Regions from separate parts of the Paenibacillus sp. EKM212P genome, predicted to be linked through region 1. Evidence: riboswitches for the same ligand, from Rfam matches in the RefSeq annotation. Region 1 holds a riboswitch; the other holds the start of a gene.
What was found. A riboswitch is a leader RNA that binds a small molecule or an ion and turns the genes downstream of it on or off. The one in region 1 is predicted to bind S-adenosylmethionine.

Region 1 (9,365 bases):
AGCGGCAGTCGTACGTGAAAGCTACTCCCGTGAAGCGCTTGTATCCGGTTTTACCATTTTGGGTCAAGGTCAATTGTCATTGACCAAGTTCCTGATGCTGACAGATCGAGTCATTGATTTATCTGACTTTAACCTGCTGCTAGAAACCATTCTGGAGCGATTTAATCCAGCAAGGGATTTATTTATTTTCAATCACACGTCACACGATACACTCGATTACACAGGCCGCAAGCTGAATCATGGCAGTAAGGCGATTCTGATGGGGATAGGTGAGCCTGTGCGTGAATTGCCTCGTGCTTATGAGGGAGGCGATCTGCCGGGAATTCGTGAAATTGAGCCCTATTGCGGAGGTTGCCTTGTCGTATCGGGTGCGTCCTTTGAGCAGGAGCCTGAGCTGGCGGCACGTGTTTTGGAGCGATTAGCAGCGGGTGAGCAAGAGTGGCCGCTCGTCTTCATTGTAGACGATGCCAAAGAAGTCGTTCGCTCTCAAGCCTCGTTCCTGTGGACGGTATTCACACGCTTTAACCCGGCTACGGATATGTACGCGGACAGCGAAGTGCGTTTGCATCATCTGAACTATAAGCTGCCGATTGTAGTGGATGCGCGTATGAAGCCAGGGTATCCAGATGAGGTGTTACCGCGTGAGGATATTGTTAAGCTTGTAGATCAACGATGGACAAGTTATTTCGCTTGACGCCCTAATTAAACCTACAGCCGGATTTTACATTTATAAGGAGGCGTAAGCATGATACGCAAGCTACTGGGTGAGCCACCACGTGTGAACAAAGGCATCCTGCTAGATGCCATGAATAGCATGTCAGCTATGTTGAACCTGCTGGAGCGGCAAATTCAGGCTGGTGGAGATCCGACCCACGATTTTCGGAAGGCGGATATTTTAACACGCGGTCTAATGTCATCTCTGGATGAACTGGAGCAGAGCCATCATGCTTCCGCCTTTTTCCGTATGAAAGTGAAAGCCGGATATGCTGAAGATATGAGTGAGGATGAAAAATCCGATTATGCGTTATATGTTTTCTTTTATAAAGATGGGTTTGTTCGGGTTTTCTCTATTTTGGATAAGCTGGGTAACTGGCTAAATGATCTGTATGATTTAAAAACAGGGCAGTATAAGGCGCACTATTCATATTTTACCGTGTTGCGGCAGCTCAAGTATCTCAAAATGCATCCTGTATTGACCGATAATTTAATTGATATCAAGGATACTTACAACGATGCCATCAATCGGCTGCGTAAGCGTCGGAATACGGAGATACACTATATGAATACGGAAATGCAGGATGATCTCTGGCAACGACACCGAGCTTTGTATGGAAAAATCCAACTGGAGGACCTCGATCACCATTTGGAAGATTTGCAGCAGGGCTTGGAAATGGTATGTCGGTCGCTGTCAAACGCCTTTACTTATACTGCGAAACAATGGGAGAATCGGGCAGTACGCCCAAAAATATGATAGAAAATATCCTTTGACAAAGCAATGTAAACTATCTATACTGAAACCTAGTTTCAGAAAAATGCTTGAATTATGTTTTTTTATATAAACTTAACGGACAGCTAAAGCTGGAGTTTAACATATTTTTCTTATCCAGAGAGGTGGAGGGACTGGCCCGATGAAGCCCGGCAACCCGTTCTTTCCCGGTGTAATACACTGGGAGGGAACATGATGGTGCTAATTCCTACAAAACCGCTAGAGTTATAGCGATTTTGGCAGATGAGAAAAGGTTCGCAAGGTGGGGCCCTTTTCATTCTGTGAAAGGGGCTCTTTTTTGTATAAATAAATAGCGATTTTATACAATTCTGAGAGATGACAACTGGTTAAAGGGTAAGGAAGAAGTGAAGGGGGTCGCAGCACGTTGATAGAGCTTAAGCAGTTAACCAAGCATTATGGCAAAGGCAACCGACGCGTTAATGCGCTATCTGGGTTGAATCTTTCTATAAAGCGTGGAGAAATATTCGGAGTGATTGGTCACTCCGGGGCGGGGAAAAGTACATTGATCCGCTGTATTAATTTATTGGAACGCCCTACTTCAGGTGAAGTATGGGTAGACGGGGTAAACCTCGCTACTGTGAGTCAATCCCAGTTACAGAAGCAACGTCGAAAAATCGGAATGATTTTTCAGCATTTTAATTTGTTATCTTCGGCAACGGTGTATGACAATATTGCATTTCCTTTGCGGTTGGTGAACACTCCCAGGGAAAAGCTGGACATGAAAGTTCGTGAGCTGCTGGAACTGGTGGGTCTGGAAGAACACAGTGGAAAGTATCCGTCACAGCTCTCAGGTGGACAGAAGCAGCGGGTAGGAATTGCACGGGCGCTGGCTAGTGATCCTCATGTATTGCTGTGTGACGAAGCGACTTCTGCGCTTGATCCGCAAACGACGGGGTCTATCCTGAAATTGCTGTTGGATATTAATCAGCGCTTTAATTTAACCATCGTGCTGATTACACATGAAATGCATGTCATTCAAAGCATTTGTGATCGAGTTGGCGTCATTCATCAGGGCGACATCGTGGAGCAAGGCCCAGTGGCGGAAGTATTTTTGAAGCCACAGCACCAGGTAACAAAGGACTTTATCCAACGGGAGTCAGAACATCCCGAGGAGTTGCAAGCAGCGATTGCGGCAGCAGGTGGCGGCGAGTCGGCGCAGGTGGTACGTATCTCCTTCTTGGGCAGTAAAACATATGATGCGATTCTATCGCGTACGGCTCGAAGCACTGGTGTTGATTTTGCGATCTTGCAGGGAACCATATCTACGATTAAAAATGTACCCTATGGACAGCTGATCGTTCGTTTTGAAGGAAACCATGAAGATATAGAGCATACGCTGCGCGAAGTGTCTGGGCAAGGACTTGATGTGGAGGTGATCGGACAATGAGCGAACTTGATTTTTCACAAGTGAGTTGGGATGAGCTAGGGAATTCTACTCTGGAAACCCTTCAGATGCTCGGAGCATCCGCATTGTTCACCCTCATTATTGGTTTGCCGCTTGGCATATTATTGTTTCTGGCGAGTCGCTCCTCGTTAACTCTGATGAAGGTGATATACATTGTATTATCATTCATCGTTAACATTTTACGTTCCGTACCCTTTATCATTTTGATCGTTGCACTTATTCCTTTTACACGATCGCTGGTAGGTACCTCGACCGGGGTGCTGGGAACCATTCCGCCGTTGGTTATCGGGGCTGCCCCATTCTTCGCACGTCTTGTCGAAACGTCTCTGCGTGAAGTGGACAAGGGTGTCATTGAAGCCGCACAAGCGATGGGTGCCTCGACAGGACAAATTATCCGGCGTGTGCTGTTACGTGAGGCACTTCCGGGTCTGCTCGCTGCATTAACTATTACCGTCGTTACACTCGTATCCTACACGGCAATGTCCGGGATGATCGGGGGCGGTGGACTGGGTACACTGGCTATCAACTACGGCTATTATCGTTATGAAACGGCTGTCATGATCGTTGCGGTCGTGCTGATGGTCGTATTGGTACAATTGCTGCAAATGGCGGGAGATCGTCTCGTGCGGCATTATACTCGAAAATAGGGAAAACATATAGATATCCTTATTAATCAGGACGTCTGCTCCTGAATATTACAAATTATTGGAGGGGTAATAACATGAAGAAATGGGTATTGGCTGTATTAAGCTTGACATTAATTGCGGTGCTGGCGGCTTGCGGTACAAAGAGCACAACATCGGATACAAACAATGCGACCGAAAATACAGGTGGATCACCACGTGAAGTGGAGCTGAAAATTGGAGCTTCTCCTGTGCCGCATGCGGAAATTTTGGAAGCGATCAAGCCTCAGTTGGAAAAAGAAGGGGTTCGTCTCCAAGTCGTTCAGTTTAACGACTATGTACAGCCGAACGTACAATTGTTTGACAAGCAACTGGATGCTAACTTCTTTCAACATGTACCTTACCTGGATGTGATGAACAAAGAGCGCAAAATGGATCTGGTTTCTGTGGGCGCAGTTCATTTGGAGCCATTCGGTATCTACTCCCAAAAATATAAAAAGCTTGATGAAATCCCAGATGGCGCAACTGTAGCCATTCCGAACGATGCGACAAACGGAGGCCGTGCTTTGCTGCTGTTATCAAAGCAAGGTCTGATTAAGTTGAAAGACGAAGGAAACATTGAATCCACGGTGAAAGATATTACAGAGAATCCGAAAAATTTGGAATTCAAGACTTTGGAAGCGGCTATGCTGCCACGTCAGTTGCCTGAAGTAGACATTGCGTTGATCAACACGAACTACGCTCTGGAAGCGAAGCTGAACCCTACGAAGGATGCACTGGCACTGGAAGACAAGGATTCTCCATATGCTAACGTTCTGGTAGCACGTCCTGATAATAAAGATTCCGAAGCGATTCAGAAGTTGCTTAAAGCTTTGCAATCTCCAGAAACTAAAAAATTCATTGAAGATAAATACCAAGGCGCAATTATCCCGGCATTTTAAGCAGGGAACGAGAACGCATTGCACGCAAACCCCAGATTCTCTTGAACAAGAGGACTGGGGTTTCTTTTTGGATGGAGTTGTAGGGGAAGCTTAAATATTTTATACTTGGGGGTGACCGTTCTCTGTGAACAGGAGGAAAATTGTTGAGAGATAAAGTCGCATTCATAACCGGCAGTGCCAAAGGTTTAGGTAAAACGACCGCTTTGCGTCTGGCGGATGAAGGCTGTAATATTGCGCTAAATTATGTGCATAGCCAAGCAGAAGCCGAAGCGCTTAAGCGGGTGATTGAGTCTAAGGGAGTACGCTGCCTGTCTTTACAAGGGGATATCTCTGTTCAGGAAGATATCACGAGGCTGATTGGTGAAGTACAGGATCGGCTGGGTGGAGTCGATATTATGGTGAACAATGCCGGACCGTTCATCCGGGAACGCCGTCTGTTTGCGGATTACAGTGTAGCTGAGATTCATGCCATGATACAAGGAAATCTGGTTGGTACCATGCTGCTGGATCATTTGGTATTGCCTCACATGCGTAGCCAGCAATGGGGACGTATTATTCATTTTGGCTTTGGTCATGCTGGAGAAGCGAGGGCTTGGCCGCATCGCGCCGTCTACGCAGCCGCCAAGGTGGGGCTGGTGTCTTTTACGAAGTCATTGGCTGTGGAGGAAGCTCCTTATGGCATTACGGTCAATATGATCTGTCCAGGGGATATCCGAGGAGCAAATAAGGAAATGTCAATCGCCGATGTCATCGGCATGCAGGATAAAGAGACACCGCGTGGACGTCCGGGGAGCGGAGAGGACATTGCACGAGTGATCGCCTATTTATGTGAGGAGCATTCGGATTTTATAACAGGCAATATTATGGATGTATCGGGAGGTTTAGATCCCATTCGGCCAACCATATAAGCTTAAGTGATCCTTCAGACGCTGTAATACAAAAAAGAGTCTTGAGCTTCGTTACCGAAGTCAAGACTCTCATGATCATTATGCATCAAGCATTAGAATACTTGTACCACTTCTTGGACGCCGTCGACTTCTTCGAGAAGAGCGCGTTCAATCCCTGCTTTCAGCGTGATTGTGGAACTTGGGCAACTGCCGCAAGCGCCTACCAGCTTCAGCTTAACGATGCCGTCTTCAACGTCAACCAGCTCAACGTCGCCACCATCGCGTTGCAGGAACGGACGGAGCTTATCCAGTACATCAGCTACTTCATCATACATTTGAACGCTTTGTGTTTCGCTCATTAGAATTCAACTCCTTTCCTATACCCTTATTATTATATTACAAAGCGGGCCAAATTAAAATGCCCGTCATCCAAAGCAGGTGAAAAAATGTTAAGACCTATTATTGAGTTTTGCACCAGTAATATGCATTGGGGTACCGATGAGATCATGTCCAAGCTGGAACAGAATCCAGATTATGATGTGATTGAATACGGCTGCCTAAGCAATTGCGGTCAGTGCAACGCCGAACCCTATGCGATGGTCAACGGCGAGATTGTATCCGCAGATTCAGCAGAGCTTCTGTACGAAGTGATTATGAACAAAATTAAGGAAGCTGAAGCATGGGATAACCTAGATTTGGATTGAAAGGCTCTGTTAGCCAGCTCCTTTCTGTAGAGAATATACATGATGCAAACACTCAAGAAACAAAGAAGACCTGCTCTGAGAGCGGGTCTTCTTTGTTTAGCATACGTTTAGCCAAAATGGCGTTTGGACTTCCAGAGCACGCCGCTTTTAAGCAGGCGTGGTACTCGTCCGCGCAATGAGGTACTGCCCATAAAGCCATAGCCGAACCCGGCCTTCTTGCCAAGTGCGCCTAATGTACCGCGCAGCTTTAAAGGATGCGGGTGAGGCGTTTGGCCTTTCCACAGGTCGCGTACAATGTGTGCGATTTGCTCCCCTTGCACTTCTGCTGCCTGAGCGCTTGGAGAGTAGGGAAGGCTCGCACAGTCTCCGACCACATACACCTCAGGATGATCTGGTATTTGATAATACTCGTTGAGCACGATACGACCCTGAGGGTCTTTAGGGACGGCTAAATCCTGCACGATTTTTACCGGCTGAATCCCAGCCGTCCATACCACTGCATCCGTTACAATTTGCTCGTCACGGTTATAAATAGCCCCCGGCTCAATACGGGAAACCGCAACATGATTCAGCGCATTTACCTGATGCTCCTTGAACCAAGCATGTACATAGGCAGACAAACGTTGCGGGAATGCCGACAGCACCCGCTCGCCCCGATCCATAATGGTAATATTCAAATCCGTGCGGCTTTCACGTAACTCCGCAGCAATCTCAACACCGCTAAGACCGCCGCCTACAATATGGACATGTCCATATGGCTTGATTTCGTTCAAGCGCAGATAGGTTTGGCGAGTATGGTTAAACGACTGGATCGTACAGCTGTGTTCTTCAGCCCCTGGTGTATTGTGAAAGCGGTCGGTACAACCCAACGCAATGACAAGCTGGTCATAGGGCAAGGGTTCACCGTCTTGAAAATGGACAATTTTATTCTCTAGATCCATCGAGGTGACTTCTCCGTATTTGCGAATAAGACGTTGTTCATCTGGAAAATGCACCCGCAAATCAAAATCAGAAACCGTACCTGCCGCGAGGGCATAGTACTCTGTTTTCAACCCCTGAAAGGGCATTCGATCCACTAAAATAACTTGAACATCGTCGGGAATATGTTTATCCAGCAATTCTTTGGCAATGGTAAGGCCGCCATAGCCGCCCCCCAGAATAACGAAATTTTTCATCAAAATCCGCCTTCCTTTCGCTTCCGTGTCCCCGGCAAATGGTCTGGTGTCTTATCGATCTAACACAAGTTTTTGTTGTTATAAAACCCGAGAATCGGGCCTGCCTTTGGCAGGCAGACCAGCGTATTCCGAGGCAGCATGATGCTGCATGGTGTGAGTAATGGGGATGAAATGCTCGCGGGAAATCTGAATCCGATATTACATTTATTCGAAAACTTCGATTTCGTTATAGAAGGTGTCCCGTTCTACAGGTATGCGTCCGGCACCTTTGACCAGCCAGATCAGCTCTTTACGGGTCAATCCGGCAGGGGTTAACGCACCTGCGGCATGGCTGATCTGCTCACGCACAATCGTGCCATGGACGTCTGATGCGCCAAAGGTGAGAGCGACCTGTGTCAATTGCGGGCCAATATTAATGAAGTAAGCTTTGACATGGTCGATATTGTCCAGCATCAGGCGGCTGATCGCAATGGTTTTGAGATCCTCGTAAGCGGAGTTACGGCGCATGATGTTGGCGTTTTTGCTTTTCGGCTGCATGGACAATGGAATAAATACCATAAATCCGTTCGTTTCGTCCTGCAATTCACGAATTTGCAGCATATGTTCAATACGATCCTGATACGATTCGACCGAACCGTACAGCATAGTCGTATGAGTTTTCATGCCGAGATTGTGGGCCGTGCGATGTACTTCGAGATAGCGGTCCACGTTGGCTTTCGTAACACGCATCTTCTTCCGATATTCGTCGGACAAGATTTCCGCGCCACCACCAGTCAGGGATTGAAGTCCAGCCTTTTGCAGCTCCTCAAGCACTTCTTTAATACTCAAGCCGCTTATGCGTGTGAAAAAGTCAATTTCCGCTGCAGTGTAAGCTTTCAGTGTAACGTGAGGATACTTTTCATTCAGTGCCTTCAATGAGTCTACATAGTATTGGAAAGGCACATGATTATTATGACCACCGACGATATGAAATTCTCTTACCCCCGGATGGATGTGTTGCTCTACATAATCAATCATTTCCTGCCCGGACAACGTATAAGAGCCGTCCTCCCCCTGATCCTTGCGGAAATTGCAGAACGCGCAGCGCGCTTCGCATACATTGGTGAAGTACAGGCTCATGTTTTCGATAAAATAAACCTTTTTTCCGTTCTTGCGTAAATTAGCTTCGTTAGCCAACTGACCCAGTGTGAGGATATCGTCAGTTTCATACAAATATATACCGTCTTCAAGGTTCAAACGAATACCGTTCTGTACCTTTTCTACAATTTCCGCCATTCTGCGGTCTGTAAAAGGTGTAACTAATGTGGACATGCCTATTCCTCCTTCAAGTTGCTCTGTGCGAGGCTGTCCGCCAAATCAGCGGCACAAGCGCTAGGTGCGCACAGGATGTCCCGTTCCGTCGGTAAGAATCCGGCAGCGCGGATATACGATATGTGAAAAATGTTACAATGCCAGGCTACAATGATGAATGTCTCAAAATATCGCCTTTGAAATGACAAATTTCCGACAGTTTCTTTTACACACTCTTCACCTATTATAAACCTCACACCACCGGTGTTCAATACAAACGAATAGAAAAACAGGTCTTTAAGCCTGTAAGGGAAGGACATTCCATGACTTGAGCACCTGCAAATAGTGGAGTATACTGAAGGAGAACATGAAGTAAAAGAGGAGGATGGAGCTATGATTAACATCACCGATTCCGCTGCTGAGCGTTTGAAGGATATGCTGGAGCAGCAGGAAACGCCGAATATGTTTTTGCGTCTGGGTGTTACGCCGGGCGGTTGTACCGGATTTTCGTATGCAATGGGCTTTGACGACAACGAGACGGATCAGGATATATATATGAACGTACAGGATATGAAGATTGTAGTGGAAAAGGAAAGCATCCGCTACCTGGACGGTTTGGAAATCGACTTTGAAGAGTCTGGAATGTCAGGCGGCTTCACGATTCATAATCCGAATGCTGTAGCTACATGCGGCTGCGGTTCAAGCTTCCGTACGGCTACGGATGCCGGAAAACCGAACGAAGAGCCTTGTTAAGATAGTTTAAAAGGTACAATGAAAATGAATTGTCTGCAAACCTTCATGATGGGGTGTTAGCAATTCGAAAATGTAAATCA
Region 2 (9,365 bases), on a different contig from region 1:
TGGACCTTAAAGGCCTGATGGGGGATGCAAGCGATAATTATCCAGGAGTACGAGGTATTGGTGAGAAAACGGCACTCAAGCTGGTGCAGGAATACGACTCTATTGAAGGCATCCTGGAGAATTTGGATCAATTAACACCCTCGGTCCGTAAAAAAATTGAGAGTGATTTGGATATGCTGCATCTTTCACGCAAGCTTGCTGAAATTCACTGCGGTGTACCTGTAGCATGTGCTTTGGATAGCTGTCTGCTGACGCTGGATCACGTGCAAATTGTAGACAAGTTTGAGCAGCTTGAAATGAAAAGCTTGTGTACATTGATGGGTGTCGCAACCGGATCATAATGAAGCTGTTAGGCTTGATACGGACAATTTAAGTGAAGTAAGTTTATAGGGATGCTGACGCTAGGTGCGTTAGTGTCCTTATTTTTATACCGTTATGTCAAGGGAGTTGTATAGTCATGTGAAGGATTATATACAATTGCGATAAGGGGATTGACCTCGGGCACATTTCAGGTGAATATAGTGGAGAGAGAACCGGATTATTGAAAGGGGACAACAGCAACTATGACAGTATTGGGAGCAATTGAGGCAGGCGGTACCAAATTTGTATGTGGAATTGGCAACGAACATGGGGAGGTACTGGAAAGAGCAAGCTTTCCAACGACCACCCCAGCAGAAACAATGGAGAATGTCATCGCATTTTTTGAAGGCAAGGGCATTGAAGCATTGGGTGTAGGCTCGTTCGGGCCGATTGATCCAATCGAAGGCAGTGATACATATGGCTATATTACAACAACGCCAAAGCCACATTGGGGAAATTACAATTTAATTGGCAAACTGAAACAGCATTTTGACGTGCCTATGGGGTTTGACACGGATGTGAATGGAGCAGCACTTGGTGAGTCTATTTGGGGTGCCGCCAAAGGATTGGACAACTGTCTGTATATTACGATAGGTACAGGCATCGGGGCGGGTGCTTTGGTTGGTGGAAAGCTGATACATGGATTATCCCACCCGGAAATGGGACATATTCTGGTACGTCGTCACCCAGAAGATACTTACGAGGGGACATGTCCTTATCACGGAGATTGTTTGGAGGGACTGGCAGCAGGTCCTGCGCTCGAAAAAAGATGGAAGGTTAAAGGACATGAGCTTTCTGTCGACCACCCAGCCTGGGAAATGGAAGCGTACTATTTGGCACAGGCTTTAATGAGCTATGTATTAATCCTGTCACCGCAAAAAATTATTATGGGCGGGGGAGTGATGAAGCAAAACCAATTGTTCCCGCTCATTCGTACCAAGCTTCAAGAGCTTTTGAACGGATACGTACAGCATTCGAGTCTGACAACAGATATTGAGCAATATATCGTATCTCCGGGATTGGGTGACAATGCTGGATTGTGCGGTGCTCTGGCATTGGCAAAGGAAAAGCTGAATCATTAGAATTTATGGTTGACGGCACTCCAAGGTACGGTTATTATATAGGCAACAGCATAGTACGGCTCAAAAAGGGAAGCACCTTTCTTGCGAATACGCAGGATAGGTGCTTTTTTTGCGTTTTTGTGTTGTGCGGGACTGTCTTTACAATGATAATGAGGGAGGAAGAAATCATGGAGATTGTATTTTTAAATCGCTTGTCCAAACGGAATGAACAGGGCTATGAGGACTTTGCTCAGGTATGGATTGGGCAGCATGAAGGGGGATGGAGTGCAGGCTGGAGCACACAACATGTCCCGGATGAAAGTATAGACGACCTTTGGTATGAGGGCAGCTTGTGGCAGGAATTACTGCATGTATACCGTCATGAGCTAGCGCTCAAAATGGCTGAGGGCTACAGGCCCTTAATCCATGGCGTATTTCATGAGCAAGAAGGATCATCAGGACGAGGACAAACGCTGCAAAAGCTGTATTGCTACAGTGATTTGTTTCCACGTGATGAAGTGTATGAGCAGTTGACAATGTGGAGACGGCAAAAAGCAGCAACGGAACGAAAAGCGCCTTATTTTATCGCTACGAATCGGCTGCTTCGACTCATTAGCGTCTATCTTCCCCATACCGAAGAAGAATTGTTGGAGCTGCCTGGTATGGGGCAGGGTAAGGTGTCGCAATATGGGACGGAGCTATTGGCTATTACGACACAAAATGACCGGACCACGCCATTTCCGTTGAACTGGGTAACAGAGACGCTGGAAGAAGAAGTTTTTTTGTCATGGCTATACAAGCAAAAAGAGAACCAATACAGGCAGGAGCTGAATAAGTTCAGCCTAACTAGAACGATTATCGAAGGCATTTCGGACGGTCTTTCACTGGAGCATATCGGGATGAAGACAGGTTTGCATCGTAGAGAAATGATTGAAGCTGTGGAGCATTTGGACAGGGATGGCATTAATATGGAGAAGCTGATTCGCAAGGAATTGGTGAATGTATCTGAGGAGGAGCAGGCAGCCATCTGGTCTGCTTATGAAGAGTTGGGGGATACGCTGCTCAAGCCCGTCATGCTGAAAGTGTATGGGGAAGAAAAGGCGACAGAAACAGGATTGGATCAAATTTATGAGCGTCTGCGTCTGATCCGTATACGGTTTCGCAATCAGCAGGTACCCGACCGACATGTTGGATAATATAGAACTGATTGGATAAAGCTAAAGTATTAAAGTACATTCAGGGTCCAACATACTAAAAAGCAGCAGCCAGTTCCTCATAGGACACGGCTGCTGCTTTTTATGATCAAGCTTGAAAATCGAAATAGGTATCCAACTCCGTACTTTTTCCCCTTTTCTTTTTAAACCCAGTCTTTCTTGCGGAAAATACAGAACATACTGACACCTAGTGCCACCATAATACCAATGACGACAAAATAGCCATAACGTGTATGAAGTTCAGGCATATTATCGAAGTTCATCCCATATATTCCGGTAATGACCGTCAATGGCATAAATACGGTCGTTATTGCCGTAAACACACGCATAATTTCATTGGCACGATTGGCGATACTGGATTGATAAGCTTCTCGAAGGTTACCCATCAAATCGCGGTAAGTTTCAAAAGTCTCCGAAATTTTCACAGCATTTTCATAAATGTCGCTGAAATATTTTTGCAATTGATCGTCGATGAGTCGCAAATCCCGTTTGTTCAGGGTATTGATGACTTCCTTTTGCGGCCCCAGCACCTTTTTCAGCCACAGAATCTCACTGCGTAAGCCGATGATTTCGTTCAAATGCGACTTTTTCGTATGCATTAGAATATCTTCTTCCAGCTTTTCAATGCGGACCTCAATCCGGTCACCAACCAGAAAATAGTTGTCAACAATCAAGTCGACCAACAGATACATAAAACGGTCAGGCTGGCTGACTTCTTGCTCCCACAGCATAGGCTTGAGGGTACGAAGCTCATTGATTTTCTGCTTGGTCACCGTAATGATAAAATGGCGGCCGAGAAAAATGTTCAAAGCTCGCAAAAATATTTCTTCATCATCAAAACGAATGCTATTTACAACGATAAAATAATGGCTTTCATAAATTTCGATCTTCGGACGTTGTTCTTCTTCACTCAAACAGTCTTCTACTGCAAGATCATGCATGGAAAATAAAGGTTGTAGCACTGCCAAATCATCGACATCGGCATCAATCCAATAAAAACCTTCTGCCGGTGCAGTAAGCGCCATTTCAATTTCTTCGACAGGGGTAAAAACCCCGTTGTTGACCAAACGGATTTTCATATATGTCACTCCTTATGCTCCGTCGTAACGGAAATACGTTTACCTTAAGCATAAGGAATGAACTCAGTTAGCCAGTTAGCCGGTGCGGGTAAGCGTGCATTCTCATCAAAAGCCGGAGACTTTTGGAGCATGCAGAGCCTGGCGTCCCGTCTTTCGGCAAGCTGAAGTCATTCCTATGCTGTTGTTCAGGGATCGCCGCCTACTCGGACTCGGGTCGCCTTCCATTCCGGATTCACCTCTCAAATGTTCTTTTTTAGATTGCCACAGTATCGCAGGAAACACTCAAATCTGCACTACTGCTCCATATTTTTGCCTAATAGCACTTGTATAGTATAACGCTCGGCCTACGGCCTTTCAAGCGCAAAATCATGGGCTAAATCAACAGTAGTGGCAAGAGCTTCAACGAAAGGAGGGATATGATTTAACCTATGGAAAAGGTAGACAAAATGTGATTGCAGGGCACAAATTTACAAGTCCCATCTTGACGAAGCCCAGCCGATGCATTAAAGTGAACAACAAGAACTTTGTGAACCCAAAATGAATATAGCGAAATCTTATCAAGAGCAGGTGGAGGGACTAGCCCGATGATACCCGGCAACCGGCGATTTTAATCGCACGGTGCTAATTCTTGCAGGACGCGCGCTTTGTACAAAGAGCGTTGCCCTGACAGATGAGAGAGGCGCATATGGATACAAATATGACCTTTCTCTAACCAGAGAAAGGTCTTTTTATTATATGCCCGGCATCTCAACAAGACGATTTTCGCAAAACTTACCGAACAAGGAGTGAGTTTACATGCCGATTAAAATCCCAGACACGCTACCTGCCAAGGAAGTGCTGGAGGGCGAAAATATTTTCGTAATGGATGAAAGCCTGGCTTATCATCAGGACATTCGTCCGTTGCGCATCGCCATTTTGAATTTGATGCCTACGAAGGAAACAACGGAAACCCAACTATTGCGCCTGGTCGGCAATACGCCGCTGCAAGTGGACGTCACGCTGGTGCACATGAAGTCTCATGTATCCAAAAATACATCGCAAGAATATTTGAATATGTTCTATAAAACGTTTGACGAGATCAAGAACAGTCGTTTTGACGGCATGGTCATTACAGGAGCTCCGGTTGAACAGCTTGAGTTTGAGGATGTGAACTACTGGGAGGAGATCCGGCAAATCTTTGAGTGGACGAAAACGAATGTAACTTCGACCATGCACATTTGTTGGGCCTCACAGGCAGGTTTATACCATCATTTCAATGTCCCGAAATACGGGCTCGACTACAAATGCTTTGGCGTATTTCCACACACCGTGATTAAACCTAAAGTAAAATTGCTACGCGGCTTTGATGAACTGTTTTATGCCCCTCACTCCAGACATACGGAGGTTCGGCGGGAAGATATTGATCATATCGCCGAATTAGAAGTTTTATCCGAATCCGAGGAAGCTGGAGTGTACCTTGTAGCCACGCTTGACGGTAAACAAATTTTTGTAACTGGGCATTCTGAATATGACCCGCTTTCATTGAAATGGGAATACGACCGCGATGTGGCCAAAGGAATGGATATTGAAGTTCCCAAAAATTATTTTCCTAATGATGATCCTGAGCGCACACCGCCCTCAATCTGGCGGGCGCATGCCAATTTATTATTCTCGAATTGGCTGAACTATTATGTATACCAAGAGACACCTTACGATATCGGGCCCCAGATTTAAAAAAGGGGCTTGTAGTTTACCCTTGTACAGTACCACCTTGCAGTAGCGCAGCAGTATAGTCTTTGACATCCATTTTTGCAGGATTGGTTATAGCACCCACTATGGAAGTTAACAGGAGGATTCATATGAGTGAGAAACAGTGGAAAATCGAAAGTAGATTGGCACAAATCGGTTCAGTAGAGGAGCCAGTAACCGGGGCTGTTAATTACCCGATTTACCAATCTACGGCGTTCCGCCATCCCCGTCTGGGTCAAAGCACAGGATTTGATTATATTCGGACGATCAATCCCACGCGAAAGGTACTGGAAGAGGCTTCTGCTGCACTTGAATCTGGTGATGCAGGCTTTGCATGTAGCTCAGGTATGGCGGCGCTGCAAACGGTATTTGCATTGTTTGGACAGGGAGATCATCTCATAGTATCGCTGGATCTGTATGGCGGGACATATCGTTTGCTGGAGCGTATTTTATCTAAATTTGGTGTAACAGCCAGTTATGTGGATACGAACGATCTTGAAGCACTCGAACAGTCATGTCGACCGAATACCAAAGCTGTATTCATAGAAACACCTACAAATCCGTTAATGATGATTACTGATATTCGAGCGGTGGCTGAATGGGCATCACAACATCAGTTGCTTACCATTGTAGATAATACGCTGCTAACACCATACTTCCAGCGGCCATTGGAACTCGGCGCGGATATTGTGGTACATAGCGCAACCAAGTATTTGGGCGGACACAACGATGTGCTGGCAGGGTTAATCGTAACCAAAGGCAAAGAGCTATCAGCTGAAATTTCCTTTCTGCACAATTCCATAGGGGCCGTGCTTTCCCCGAGTGACTGCTATCAGTTGATGAAGGGGATGAAGACGTTAGCGCTGCGTATGGACCGACATGAGCATAATGCAACAGTGCTGTCTAACTATTTACTGACGCATCCGGCGGTGGCAGAAGTATTCTATCCAGCTCTCGAAGGCCACCCAGGTCGTGAGATTCAAAATAAACAATCCAGCGGAAATACAGGTATCTTCTCCTTTAAAGTAAAGGATGCTCGTTATGTGGAACCTTTGCTTCGTCACATTAAGCTCATTGCGTTTGCGGAAAGTCTCGGCGGTGTTGAGTCGCTAATGACCTATCCCGCGGTGCAGACACATGCGGACATACCAGCAGAAATTCGGGATGCTGTCGGGGTAGATGACAGGCTATTGCGTTTCTCCGTAGGCATTGAGCATACAGACGACCTCATTGAAGATTTGCGTTCGGCGTTGGAAGCGGCACGTCAAGAAGTAGAAGGAGGAGAGCTGCAATGATAGAGGATGCGAGGAGGATCGGGCAGGATTTGAACAAAGAACGGAAGTTCGCTACCAAGCTGCTGCATTTTGGTTCTGAAATTGACAGCGTTACGGGGGCCTCGAGCGTCCCGATCTATCAAGCTTCTACCTTTCACCATCATGATATTTTTAATCCTCCCCAGCATGACTATAGCCGTTCAGGTAATCCGACACGACAAGCTTTGGAGGATTATATCGCTTTATTAGAAGGCGGGGCGTGCGGCTTTGCCTTTGCGTCAGGTATGGCGGCCATCTCCACTACATTTATGCTCTTATCCGCTGGAGATCATGTCATTGTTTCCGAGGACGTATATGGGGGAACATATCGATTGTTGACCTCCATTTTGAAACGGATGAATATCGAAACGACCTTCGTCGACATGACGGACCTCAACCTTGTGAAAGAGGCGTTGCAGGAGAATACAAGGGCTGTATATATGGAAACCCCGTCCAATCCGACACTCAAAATTACCGATGTAGCAGGAATAACCTCTTGGGCACAGGACAACGGACTTTTAACGTTATTGGATAATACTTTTATGACACCTTATTATCAACGTCCGATTGAGCAGGGAGTCGATATTGTATTGCACAGTGCGACCAAGTTTCTGGGCGGACACAGCGATGTGCTGGCAGGACTTGCGGTAGCACGTACCGAATCGCTCGGGAGACAAATCAAGCAGCTCCAAAATGGACTGGGTACCGTGCTGGCTCCGCAGGAGTCATGGTTGCTCATGCGCGGTATGAAGACACTGGAGGCTCGTATGGCTCACAGCGAAAAGAGTGCAGCCAAGCTCGCTAACTGGCTGAACGAGCGTAACGACATTGAGGCAGTATACTACCCGGGTCTGGAAAATCATCCAGGGCGTGAAGTTCATGAGCGTCAATCCAGCGGTTATGGTGCAGTGATATCGTTTGATGTGGGTTCTGGTGAGCGTGCAAAAGAAGTCCTCAGTCGCGTACGTATTCCAATTGTAGCGGTGAGCCTGGGAGCTGTGGAAAGCATCTTGTCGTATCCGGCGATGATGTCACATGCGGCTATGCCCCATAGTGTACGATTGGAGCGCGGGATTACGGACGGACTACTTCGTTTCTCCGTAGGTTTGGAGGATATTGACGACCTGATCAGTGATCTGGATGAGGCGCTGCGCTAGAGCGTTAGCACATCCGCAGCATCTTTGTCGTTTTCACGCCGGGAGCAAATATGTACAGCACTAAACAGCAAGTTTCCAGTATTTCAGGAGGCTTGCTGTTTTCTATAAGAATGATAAGAATGACATGAAGGACAGTGTGAAAAAAGGTACTTTCAATCTTGTTTTGTTATTTCTTGGCTATACGCAATGTTGAGATAAGCTTGGCAGTTGCTTGTTTTCCTAGGTGAAAAGCAGAAAGAAGCGGGAATAAGTATGGTTCCTTACCTAAAGATATGTTAGTATTATCATTAGGTTTTACTATGCTAAATAGCACAGACAACATACAAGGCCAGTCATGAACATACATTACGACAGGGTTCGAACGCAGGTTTGTGAAAGCATTCTCGTTCATAAGTCCTGTCGTTCATTTCGTCGCCCTGTGACAGCGAAGGAGGATACACCATGAGTGTAATCGACCATATTGTAGATAAAGCCCTACGCGGCGAACGCCTGAATTTAGAGGATACCGTTGCTTTGTTCGAATCAGACGAGGTAGAAAAAATAGGTCACGCGGCGAATAAAGTCATGAATCGCATGCACCCCGATCCCATTAAAACCTTCGTCATCGGACGAAATATTAACTATACGAACGTATGTGACGTATACTGTCGCTTCTGCGCTTTTTACCGTAGACCGGGTTCCGATGAAGGTTATGTTTTGCCGGATGAGGTGATCTTTCAGAAGATCAAGGAAACGCAGGAGGTAGGTGGCACCGAAATTCTAATGCAAGGCGGTGTAAATCCCAATCTGCCGTTCAGTTATTATACGGATTTGCTGAAAGCTATTAAGGAGCGTTTTCCCGATATTACGATGCACTCCTTCTCGCCAGCTGAAATTCACAAAATGAAGGAAAAATCCGGTCTATCCATGGAAGACACGATTCGAGCCATTCATGAAGCTGGATTGGATTCGCTTCCGGGCGGAGGCGGAGAAATTTTGGATGACCGCACACGCCGCAAAATTAGCCGTCTCAAAGGCTCTTGGCGTGATTGGATGGATGTCATGCAAACGGCTCACAAGGTTGGGATGAACACAACTGCTACGATGGTTATCGGCTTTGGCGAGTTGATGGAGGAGCGTGCGCTGCATTTGTTGCGTGTTCGTGATGCTCAGGACGAATGCATTGAAAACAAATATAATTCTGAAGGATTTTTGGCCTTTATTCCTTGGACCTTCCAGCCAGACAACACCAATCTGAAGAAGGAACGACAGACGCCAGAAGAATATCTGAAGACCGTTGCGATCAGTCGTCTTGTATTGGATAACATTAAGCATATTCAATCCTCATGGGTAACTATGGGACCTGAAATCGGTAAAAAATCGTTATACTACGGTTGCGATGATTTTGGCAGCACCATGATTGAGGAAAACGTAGTTTCCGCTGCAGGCGCAACGTATAAGGTAAACATCGAAT

Region 2: another riboswitch for S-adenosylmethionine. It lies ahead of metA (homoserine O-acetyltransferase MetA); the one in region 1 lies ahead of G9G54_RS17955 (methionine ABC transporter ATP-binding protein).

The regions. Positions count from the first base shown of each region.
Region 1 covers NZ_JAAMNR010000006.1:72,708-82,072, forward strand. Annotated here, with positions in the region: gene G9G54_RS17945 (UbiD family decarboxylase) at 1-694, shown strand, start outside; gene G9G54_RS17950 (Cthe_2314 family HEPN domain-containing protein) at 746-1,471, shown strand; SAM riboswitch class I at 1,597-1,736, shown strand; gene G9G54_RS17955 (methionine ABC transporter ATP-binding protein) at 1,872-2,894, shown strand; gene G9G54_RS17960 (methionine ABC transporter permease) at 2,891-3,559, shown strand; gene G9G54_RS17965 (MetQ/NlpA family ABC transporter substrate-binding protein) at 3,634-4,476, shown strand; gene G9G54_RS17970 (SDR family oxidoreductase) at 4,620-5,384, shown strand; gene G9G54_RS17975 (NifU family protein) at 5,477-5,722, opposite strand; gene G9G54_RS17980 (YuzB family protein) at 5,810-6,067, shown strand; gene G9G54_RS17985 (NAD(P)/FAD-dependent oxidoreductase) at 6,175-7,242, opposite strand; gene mqnE (aminofutalosine synthase MqnE) at 7,447-8,553, opposite strand; gene G9G54_RS17995 (HesB/IscA family protein) at 8,926-9,285, shown strand.
Region 2 covers NZ_JAAMNR010000001.1:793,971-803,335, reverse strand. Annotated here, with positions in the region: gene G9G54_RS03765 (5'-3' exonuclease) at 1-341, shown strand, start outside; gene G9G54_RS03760 (ROK family protein) at 564-1,442, shown strand; gene G9G54_RS03755 (HRDC domain-containing protein) at 1,610-2,617, shown strand; gene corA (magnesium/cobalt transporter CorA) at 2,779-3,714, opposite strand; SAM riboswitch class I at 4,266-4,391, shown strand; gene metA (homoserine O-acetyltransferase MetA) at 4,510-5,427, shown strand; gene G9G54_RS03740 (PLP-dependent transferase) at 5,553-6,737, shown strand; gene G9G54_RS03735 (aminotransferase class I/II-fold pyridoxal phosphate-dependent enzyme) at 6,734-7,912, shown strand; gene mqnC (cyclic dehypoxanthinyl futalosine synthase) at 8,354-9,365, shown strand, end outside.